One region of the Anaerostipes stercorihominis genome, then DNA from elsewhere that is predicted to be linked to it. Evidence: predicted binding sites of a transcription regulator. Region 1 holds the regulator's gene; each other region holds the start of a gene.
The links. Region 1 encodes Rex, which represses fermentation and respiration genes when NADH is low (regulators of the CRP and FNR family bind a similar motif). Its sites were predicted from a motif close to ATTGTTAANTANTTAACAAT; they were not measured.

Region 1 (3,288 bases):
TACAAGATTGTACCGGTATAGGCATTCATTGCAGTTTCCAAAATTTCTTTGGAATGAATATCTAAATGATTGGTAGGTTCGTCAAGAATCAAAAAATTTGCATGGGAGAGCATCAATTTTGCAAGGGATACACGACCTTTTTCTCCGCCGCTTAAAGAAGAAATCGGACGAAACACATCTTCTCCGTAAAATAGAAACGCTGCCAGGGTATTTCTGATTTTTGTATTGGTCAGATCAGGATAAGAATCAGAAATTTCGTCAAAAATAGTTTTGGATGAATCTAAATTATCCTGAGCCTGATCGTAATATCCGATGGTGACACCGGCGCCGAGTTGGATGATCCCCTCATTTTTTCTGACCTTTTTACAGATGATTTTTAACAGGGTAGTTTTTCCGGTTCCGTTTGGACCAATCAGTGCAACCCGTTCTCCCCGAAAAATGTCAGCGCTGATTTTTTGAAATAAAGATTTTGAATTAAAAGATTTAGCGACATCTTTTAAACTTAAGACATCGTTTCCGCTGATCGTTTCCGGCTCAATGGAAAGGCGCATGTCAGCGTTATAGTCCATAGGTTTTTCCAGAACTTCGATTTTTTCTAAAGCTTTTTCTCTGCTCTCAGCTCTGCGGATGGATTTCTCCCGATTGAATCGCTTTAATTTCTGGATGACTTCTTGCTGATGTTTTATTTCCTGCTGCTGGTTTTTATATTCTTTCAGCCGAATTGCTTTGATTTGATTTCGTTTTTCAATAAATGCTGTATAGTTTCCATCAAAAAGCATGGATTTACCAAACTCAATTTCCATAACCTTATTGACAATTTTGTCTAGAAAATAGCGGTCATGAGAAACGATGATGACGGCGCCTTTATAATGAGAAAGATAAGTTTCCAGCCATCGAATGGATGCGACATCCAAATGGTTTGTCGGTTCATCCAACAAAAGTACATCTGGATTTTTCAGAAGCAGTTTTCCCAGTGCAACACGCGTTCTTTGTCCGCCGGAAAGGGTGTTGATCTGTTTGTTAAAATCTTCTTCTGAGAATCCAAGACCTTTTAATATTCCGGTGATCTCACTTTTATAGGCAAAGCCATTCATCTGTTCAAATTGGTGGGTAGCCTGCGTGTATTGATTCATTTTTTGTTCCAGGGCATCTCCTGTTAAATCTTTCATCTCCTGCTCATATCTGCGCATTTTTTCATCCAACAAAATAACATCCTTTTTAACAGAAAGCAATTCGTCAAAAATGGTATGATGGAATTGATGTTCCTGATGTTGGGCAAGATAACCGATGGAAGTATCTTTTTTTATAGAAATATTGCCTTCGTCTGCCCCAAGTTCTCCAATTAAAATTTTTAAGAGTGTAGATTTTCCGGCACCGTTATATCCGATAATTGCCAGGCGGTCATTTTCATTTAAATGAAAAGATACATTTTTGAGAACTGGCTTTTCGACAAATGTTTTGCAGAGATTCTGGCATGATAAAATCATAGAAAACTCCTTTCAAAAATAAGATATTACAACGATTTGTTGTAATTGACACTATTTTTCAGAATATCATATTTTTCTCTAAAATAAAAGGCATTTCCTCCGAAAGACTGAAAATCTGTAGAAGTGTTCAAGAAATTTTGGATAGATTCATGGCAGAAAGATTGACAGATATTAGACAATCTTATATAATAGAAACAGAATAAATGTTTGGAGGAATCAGATGGGAAACGCAGATAAGAATATTTCATCCGCAGTTATAAAGCGCCTGCCACGGTATTTTCGCTATCTTGGCGCGTTGAAGGCAAAAAATATCACTAGAATTTCCTCAAAAGAGTTAAGTGAGCAGATGATGGTAACTGCGTCCCAGATTCGTCAGGATTTGAATAATTTTGGAGGATTTGGGCAGCAGGGCTACGGATATAATGTTGACAATTTGTATACAGAGATCGGAAAGATTCTGGGGCTTGATCAGCGCAATGATATGATTATTGTCGGAGCAGGAAATCTTGGGCAGGCTCTTGCCAACTATCAGTCTTTTAATGAAGATTACGGATATAAGGTGATGGCATTGTTTGATGTGAATCCAAAATTGATTGGAATTTCCGTTCGGGGAGTTAAAGTTCTTGATACGGACGAATTGGAGAATTTTATTAAGACCCATGATATTAAAATTGCAGCGCTCACCATTCCGAAGGATCAGGCGCCGGGAATTGCCCGGAAGATGGCGGAATGGGGAATCAAAGGATTTTGGAATTTCGCCCCAATTGATTTGCATCTTCCGGAAAATGTTACGGTGGAGAATGTACATTTGGCAGAAAGCCTGATGACGCTGACTTACAATATTCACAATCGGGAAGAGAGTGAGATGTAAACGATGATCATCGGAATTGGAACGGATCTTGTGGAAATTGAGCGAATCAGAGCAATGCTTTCAAGACAAAGTGGTCTCAAAAGAATTTTTACAACCAAAGAATTAGTTTGTGCAAAGAATAATGCTGCGACTTTAGCCGGCAATTTTGCTGTAAAAGAAGCCGTTTCCAAAGTATTTGGAACCGGCTTTTTCGGTGTAGAACCGTTTGAGATTGAAGTTTTAAGAGACAAGAAAGGCGCGCCGTTTGTGTGCCTTTGTGGACGTGCAAAAGAAATGGCACAAAAACTTGGAATTGAACAAATCCATGTTTCCATTACCAATACGGAAGCATTGGTACAGGCCTTTGTAATAGGAGAACGACAATGAAATATGTATTGAAAAGTCAGGAAATGCAGGATATTGATCGGGAAACCATTCATAAAATTAAAATTCCCGGACTGGTTTTGATGGAGAGGGCCTCCCAAGCTGTAGCTGAGTGTGCAATGTCCTGCGTAAATGGAGATGCCAGAATTTTGGTGATTGCGGGAATTGGAAATAATGGCGGCGATGCATTGGCCACAGCCAGAATTCTTTTGGAACAACAATATTCAGTGGATGTTATGATTGTTGGGAATTTGGAAAAAGCATCGGAGGATCTGAAATTACAGTTGAAAATTTTAGAGAATCTCGGATATCAATTTTTGCGGCAGGCAGAGATTGCTTCTTACGATCTGTTGATTGAAGGAATTTTCGGAGTGGGACTGACAAGAGAAATCAAAGGGGAATATGAAGAGATCATTGAGCAGATCAATGTTTCAGGGAAGAGGGTTCTCTCGATTGATATTCCTTCCGGGATTCATGGGGATACCGGAAAAATTATGGGATGTGCCGTTCGTGCGGATGCTACCGTGACGTTCGGCGGATTCAAGAGAGGTCATTTGCTGTATCCGG
Region 2 (3,288 bases), on a different contig from region 1:
CTGTGATGGAAACATCAACCCCTTCTTTATGCATAATTGCAACACCCTCTGTTACATCATTTGCACCGTAACAGTTAACCTTAGCTCTCAAACCTTCAGAATAAGATTTTCTGAAAACTTCTTTGACTTCTCCTGTATAATAGTCCATCTCTGTCTCAACGTATGTAAATCCATTGATTCTTGAGATAATCTGAGCAGCATCTTTTCCAAGACCGTTTAAGATAACTCTCAATGGTTTCTGGCGAACCTTATTTGCTTTTTCAGCAATACCGATAGCTCCCTCAGCAGCAGCAAAAGATTCATGTCCTGCCAAAAATGCAAAACATTCTGTTTCTTCTTCCAACAGCATCTTTCCTAAGTTACCATGTCCAAGACCTACTTTACGCTGATCCGCAACAGATCCCGGAATACAAAATGCCTGAAGACCTTCCCCGATTGCCGCAGCTGCATCTGCCGCTCTTTTACATCCTTTTTTAATTGCAATCGCCGCACCTACAGTATACGCCCATTTTGCATTTTCAAAGCAAATCGGCTGAATTCCTTCCACCTGAGCATAAACATCTAATCCAGCAGCTTTTGTAATTTCTGCAGCTTCTTCTATAGAATTAATGCCATACTCTTTCAAAACAGCAAGAACTTGTTTTTCTCTTCTCTCATATGATTCAAATAAAGCCATTCTTCGTTACCTCCTATTGTTTTCTTGGGTCAATAATTTTCACAGCGTCATCAACGCGTCCGTATTGACCTTTCGCCTTGTCCATAGCTGTCTGAGCATCGTCTCCGGCTTTGATAAAATCCATCATTCTTCCAAAATTGATAAACTGGTATCCGATAATCTCATCATCTGCATCAAGAGCGACACCTGTGACATAACCTTCAGCCATTTCAAGATAACGAGGTCCCTTCTTCAGAGTTCCATACATTGTACCAACCTGAGATCTTAAACCTTTTCCTAAATCTTCCAGCCCGGCACCGATCGGCAGTCCGTCTTCAGAGAAAGCACTCTGAGATCTTCCGTATACGATCTGTAAAAATAATTCTCTCATTGCTGTATTAATCGCATCACAAACCAAGTCTGTGTTTAATGCTTCTAAAATCGTTCTTCCCGGCAAAATTTCAGACGCCATAGCTGCGGAATGTGTCATGCCTGAACATCCGATGGTTTCTACCAATGCCTCCTGAATAATACCTTCTTTTACGTTAAGAGTTAATTTGCACCCTCCCTGCTGTGGCGCACACCAACCTATACCATGTGTTAACCCTGAAATATCAGCGACATCTTTCGCTTTTACCCATTTTGCTTCTTCAGGAATCGGGGCAGCTCCATGGTTTACACCCTGAGCTACTGTACACATTTGTTCTACTTCATGTGAATAAATCATGTTGAAACTCCTTTCAGTATTAAAATTAACAGTTTCATTTTAGCATATCGTTAAAAATAAAACAACAAATTATCTTAATATCTTTATTAACTTCGACAAACATTTTACAAATCCTGTCGAATCAGAGAAATGGAAGTCTCATACCCAATCCCATGAATTTCTTTGCAACTACGTAGCAGCAAATTCCTGATAGTCTTTCGAGATAAATTTCTATTTTTTCCCTTGTTCATGCCGCCGTTTCAAAACCAATGCACAAACAACGCTGATCAACGCCACTGCTGTGGAATACAATCCAACATATATGGTATCTCCTTTTCCGTAATTGATCAAAACCGTACAGATTGTAGGTACCATTCCTGCCACAAGAAAACTCGGAACATGATATACAAATGATATTCCAGAATATCGAACTTCCGTCTCAAAATAAGAAGACCACAAAGAACTGATAACTGCCCATATTAAATTGTAAGCAATGCTCCATCCGAGAACAATTCCAACAATTGTAATTAAGAGATTTCCATGACTTAATTCGATTACTTTCAATGTGGGAATACTTAAGACCGCCGAAGCCAATCCTCCAATCACAAACGTTTTTGTATTTCCCAATTTCTGTGCACACCATCCGCCAAACAAAGTAAACGGTATCTTAAATATGCAGGCAACAATTGTAATAATATAAGTCTGAATTAGCGGCATTCCGAGCCAGCTAATGCAGTAGGACAAAATCCATACAATGAAAATATTATAAAATGTGCCGTCTACCCACCTGGTTCCGCATCCCAGAAGCAGCGTTTTCCAATATCCTTTTACCATTGGCACAAATCCGACTTTATGTTTTTTTCCTTCTGCCTCTTCTGCTTCCAGCTTTGCCTGCGCTTTTTTATAATCCTCTGTTTCCATCATCTCCCCTTTTTGCCGTATCACAATCGCGGTCAAAACAATGGCAGCTAAAAACGGAATTCTCCATCCCCATGTAAAGAAAATTTCTTCCGGAAGCACCAGCGTTGGAACAGCAATAAGAATTGAGGACAGGCCAAATCCAATGGGTAATCCAATCTGAGGAATTGCAGAATAAAAAGAACGTTTATTTTCCGGCACATTTTCATAAGCCATTAAAATTCCGCCTCCCCAAGTGCCGCCTCTTCCAAAACATTGTGCCAGACGCATCAACTGAAGAACAAAAACAACCCAGATACCTGCCTGCGCGGAAGACGGAAGAATTCCTATGATCGATGTAGAAATTCCCATCATCAGCAAGGAAGCATACATGGTAACCTTTCTTCCTTTTCGATCTCCGATATGCCCAAAGAAAATTGCTCCAAAGGGTCCGGCAATATATCCAATCGCAAACGACATGTAGGATAAGATCAAGGCTGTCGTTTCATTGCCTGTCTGTGCGAAAAATACTTTATTAAATACCGTTCCCGCCGCCGTTCCGTACAGCAAAAAGCAATACCATTGAACTGCGCTTTCAAACAAAGTAATTGCCGCAATTTTTCTGAATTTTTTATTTCCCATGACATCCTCCTAATCTTCTTCCCCATCATAATATTGAAACGGCCAAGGTCCGGAATAAGGCGCATCCGTTGGAATCGTCACATAATGAGTATTGATCTGGTCATCCTCTAATTCATGAATCAAATATGCGGGATTCCCCAGAAAAAAGCGATCTCCGCCTCCTTTAAATCCATTTCTTTTTTCCTGCTCCGTAACAGATGAATCATACTTTCCGCGGAAATCCACTTCCATCTGCATAGAGATTGACGGACAGGCTACGCTTGGTATTCCTTTCCAGCATGTAAAAATTGCCGTGTGCATATGTCCGCAACAGAGACGAACATTTTCATGCTTTTTCAAAATTTCTGCCAGCCGGTCCGCTTGATCGAACCCCTCATCCATTGCCGGC
Region 3 (3,288 bases), on a different contig from region 1:
CGCTGAGAATTCTGCAGTGGTCATTGAGGAACCTCAATTCCTCTTTGGTCATTTCCCCTGCGCCCAGATTTTGATATACCAGACCGTTATAAGAAAGTGCCGCGGCTCCTGACGGAGCATTCTCATAATTTTGTATATCGAAAAACGTCTGTAGCGCTATTTTTTCATTCACCTTCATTGTTGTCTCCAGATCCCACGGCTGCATCTTCTGAAGTTCTCTTTGCAAAAGCTCTGTCTTATGAAGCATAACCGGTTCAGATTTTGGAAGCTCACTGTACTCCACAATTTTCATATTTTTCGCCGGTGAAATCATTGCAATCATTATCTTCCATCCTTTTTACTGCATGGCTCTGACAAAATTACTGGTAATATCTTCCCAGTGCATCCGCTCCTAAAATTGCCGCATATACGTCCTCCGGAGTTACTTCAAACGGCATATTGCCAAGAGTATCATCCGGGGAACATGCAAGACGCGCAACTTCCATGATCTGCTCTTCTTTTATCTCTTTTATTCCAAGTTCCTCTAATGTAGTCGGCAATCCAGCTTCCGCACAAAATGCCAGGACATCCTGAATTTCTTCCTGATCTGCATTTTCAAGAACAAGCTGTACCAACGTACCAAATGCAACTTTTTCTCCATGATACAGATCATGAGTCTCCGGCACCGCAGTCAGCCCATTATGGATGGCATGAGCTCCTGCCAATCCTCCGCTTTCAAATCCGATGCCTGAAAGGTACGTATTTGCCTCGATCACATGCTCCACTGCTTTGGTACAAACCTTCTCACGTACCGCAAGCATCGCATCAATTCCTTCATCAAGAAGCGTTTCATAACAAAGCTTTGCCAGCGCCATCGCCGTTAATGTAACTTTGCCTCCCACACAGTTGAGCGCATCCGAACGCCGGCAGGCTCTTGCTTCAAAATAGGTGGCAAGCGCATCCCCCATCCCCGCAACAAACAAACGCTCCGGTGCTTTGCTTACAATTTCCGTATCCACCAATACCATGTTGGGGCTTGCCGGCAAAAACAAATATTTTTCAAAGACACCTTCATCCGTATAAATCACAGAAAGTGCACTGCAAGGCGCATCGGTTGACGCAATGGTCGGCACAATCATCACCGGTTTTTTCATATAATACGCAACCGCTTTTGCAGTATCATGAATTTTTCCTCCTCCGATTCCGACAATCACTTCACTTCCTGCCTCTTTACAAAGCTCCATGATCCGATGAATTTCTGTCATACAGCACTCACCTCGAAATGTTTCATAAGTGATCTGCGCATCATTTCTTCCTTCTGTAATGGACGGCTCCACCCGTTTTCTTCCGGAACCGCTGGTCAAAATAAATAATTTCTTCCCATAATTCTGCGCATAGGTACACAGATTCTTTAATTCCCCTTTTCCCTGAATATACCGGCTTGGACTTCCAATAATATTTGCCATATGAATTTCCCCTTTCAATCTTCGGCTGTTTCTATGTTCCGTTTCTTCTTTCAATATAACCCAACTTGACAAGTTTTGAAACCCTTTTGATGCTATTTTGTTAAATTTTTCACTTTTTTCTATCGCTAAAAGGAAACCTTTTCATCCAAAACTGTCCTGCATATTATATATTTTCCAAAAAAGAAGTCTTTTATGACAAAACCATCCTCTGCTGCCGTTTTTCAGTATTTTATGGGAATCCTGCTGCATGATTTACAAAATCTTGTTTCCTCTCATTTAATGTATCGTCCGTCCGGTAAATACTGCAACCGATCTTGGCTTCATTACAAATTCATGGTCGATTCTCGGTTCTTCTCCTTCTGGATAAAAATATTTTCCCTGATCATCTCCATACGTATTAACACTTAAATACCATGCACCATGATGTTCCAGATTCGGCACTGTAATCCGCACCTCTTCCCAATTTGCATTGAGCGCCACATAAACCAAATCATCTTTCCCCTTCTTCCGATCATATCCGGCAAAGCTAACGGCAAGCATTTTGGCATTGTTCGGAAGCGTCACCTTCTCGGCATTGGTATCATGAGCGTGCATTCCTTCCATTCCGCAGACGGCATCTGCCAGTTTTTTTCGGATGGTCGGATGCTGTTTCCTGTAATCAATCATAAATTTAAAAAACTCAAATAATTCACGATTCTGTTCCAGCAATGACCAGTCGATCCATGAAATTTCATTGTCCTGACAGTAGCTGTTGTTATTTCCATGTTTGGTATTTGCAAACTCGTCTCCGGAAAAAAACATCGGAGTCCCACGGCTGCACATTAACACCGCACAGGCATTGCGAATCATGCGCCAGCGAAGTTTCAGCACCTCCGGATCTGTTGTCTCACCTTCTGCTCCGCAATTCCAGCTTCGATTATCATCAGCACCGTCCGTATTGTCCCATCCATTTGCCTCATTGTGTTTCATATTATAAGAATATAGATCATACAGCGTGAATCCGTCATGACAAGTCAAAAAATTAATACAGGAATTATAGCCGGCATAATTATCATTTCCATCAGAATCATATCCTCCATACAGGTCTCCGGAACCGCAGATTCTCCATGCTGCATTCCATGATTCCCAAAAATCTCCCTTTAAATATCCTCGGATTGTATCCCGGTATTGTCCGTTCCATTCCGCCCAGCGCCGGCTGGCAGGGAAATTCCCCACCTGATAAAGACCTCCTGCATCCCACGCTTCCGCAATCAGCTTTACATTTTTCAGAAGCGGATCATATGCCAGACTCTTAAGAAGCGGTGGATTGTTCATTGGTTTCCCGGTTTCATCTCTTCCCAGAATGCTGGCAAGATCAAAACGAAATCCATCCACCCTGTAATTGATCGTCCAATATCGAAGACATTCTAAAATCATTTGCTGTACAATCGGGTGATTGCAGTTCAAAGAATTTCCGCACCCGCTGAAATTATAGTAATTTCCTTCCGGCGTCAGCAAATAGTAAACATTATTATCAAATCCCTTAAAGCTGAAAAACGGCCCCGCCTCGTTTCCTTCCGCCGTATGATTAAATACTACATCCAGAATTACTTCGATATCATTGTCATGCAATGCTTTAATTAGCTCTTTTAATTCTCTTCCCTCGTTATTCTTCTCATCTGCTGCCGCATAGCTGGCATTGGGAGCAAAAAAACTGACAGTATTATATCCCCAATACTCAATTAATTCATTTCCCTGATAATCCCTGGCATTGATCATTTCGTCAAATTCAAAAATCGGCATTAGCTCTACAGCATTGATGCCCAGCTCTTTTAGATAAGGAATTTTTTCTTTTAAGCCCGCA

Region 2: a site for Rex is predicted at 1,429-1,448, ahead of AC27EF_RS01745 (iron-sulfur cluster assembly scaffold protein). Genes of this name have one in related genera too.
Region 3: a site for Rex is predicted at 1,542-1,561, ahead of AC27EF_RS13485 (glycerol dehydrogenase). Genes of this name have one in related genera too.

The regions. Positions count from the first base shown of each region.
Region 1 is NZ_BAAJCL010000005.1:18,867-22,154, reverse strand. Features, by position in the region: gene AC27EF_RS06855 (ABC-F family ATP-binding cassette domain-containing protein) at 1-1,487, opposite strand, end outside; gene AC27EF_RS06850 (redox-sensing transcriptional repressor Rex) at 1,708-2,358, shown strand; gene acpS (holo-ACP synthase) at 2,362-2,724, shown strand; gene AC27EF_RS06840 (NAD(P)H-hydrate dehydratase) at 2,721-3,288, shown strand, end outside.
Region 2 is NZ_BAAJCL010000001.1:344,612-347,899, forward strand. Features, by position in the region: gene AC27EF_RS01740 (GGGtGRT protein) at 1-676, opposite strand, end outside; gene AC27EF_RS01745 (iron-sulfur cluster assembly scaffold protein) at 690-1,382, opposite strand; gene AC27EF_RS01750 (MFS transporter) at 1,593-2,900, opposite strand; gene AC27EF_RS01755 (phosphodiesterase) at 2,910-3,288, opposite strand, start outside.
Region 3 is NZ_BAAJCL010000026.1:293-3,580, forward strand. Features, by position in the region: gene AC27EF_RS13480 (YaaA family protein) at 1-322, opposite strand, end outside; gene AC27EF_RS13485 (glycerol dehydrogenase) at 360-1,445, opposite strand; gene AC27EF_RS13490 (glycogen debranching protein) at 1,722-3,288, opposite strand, start outside.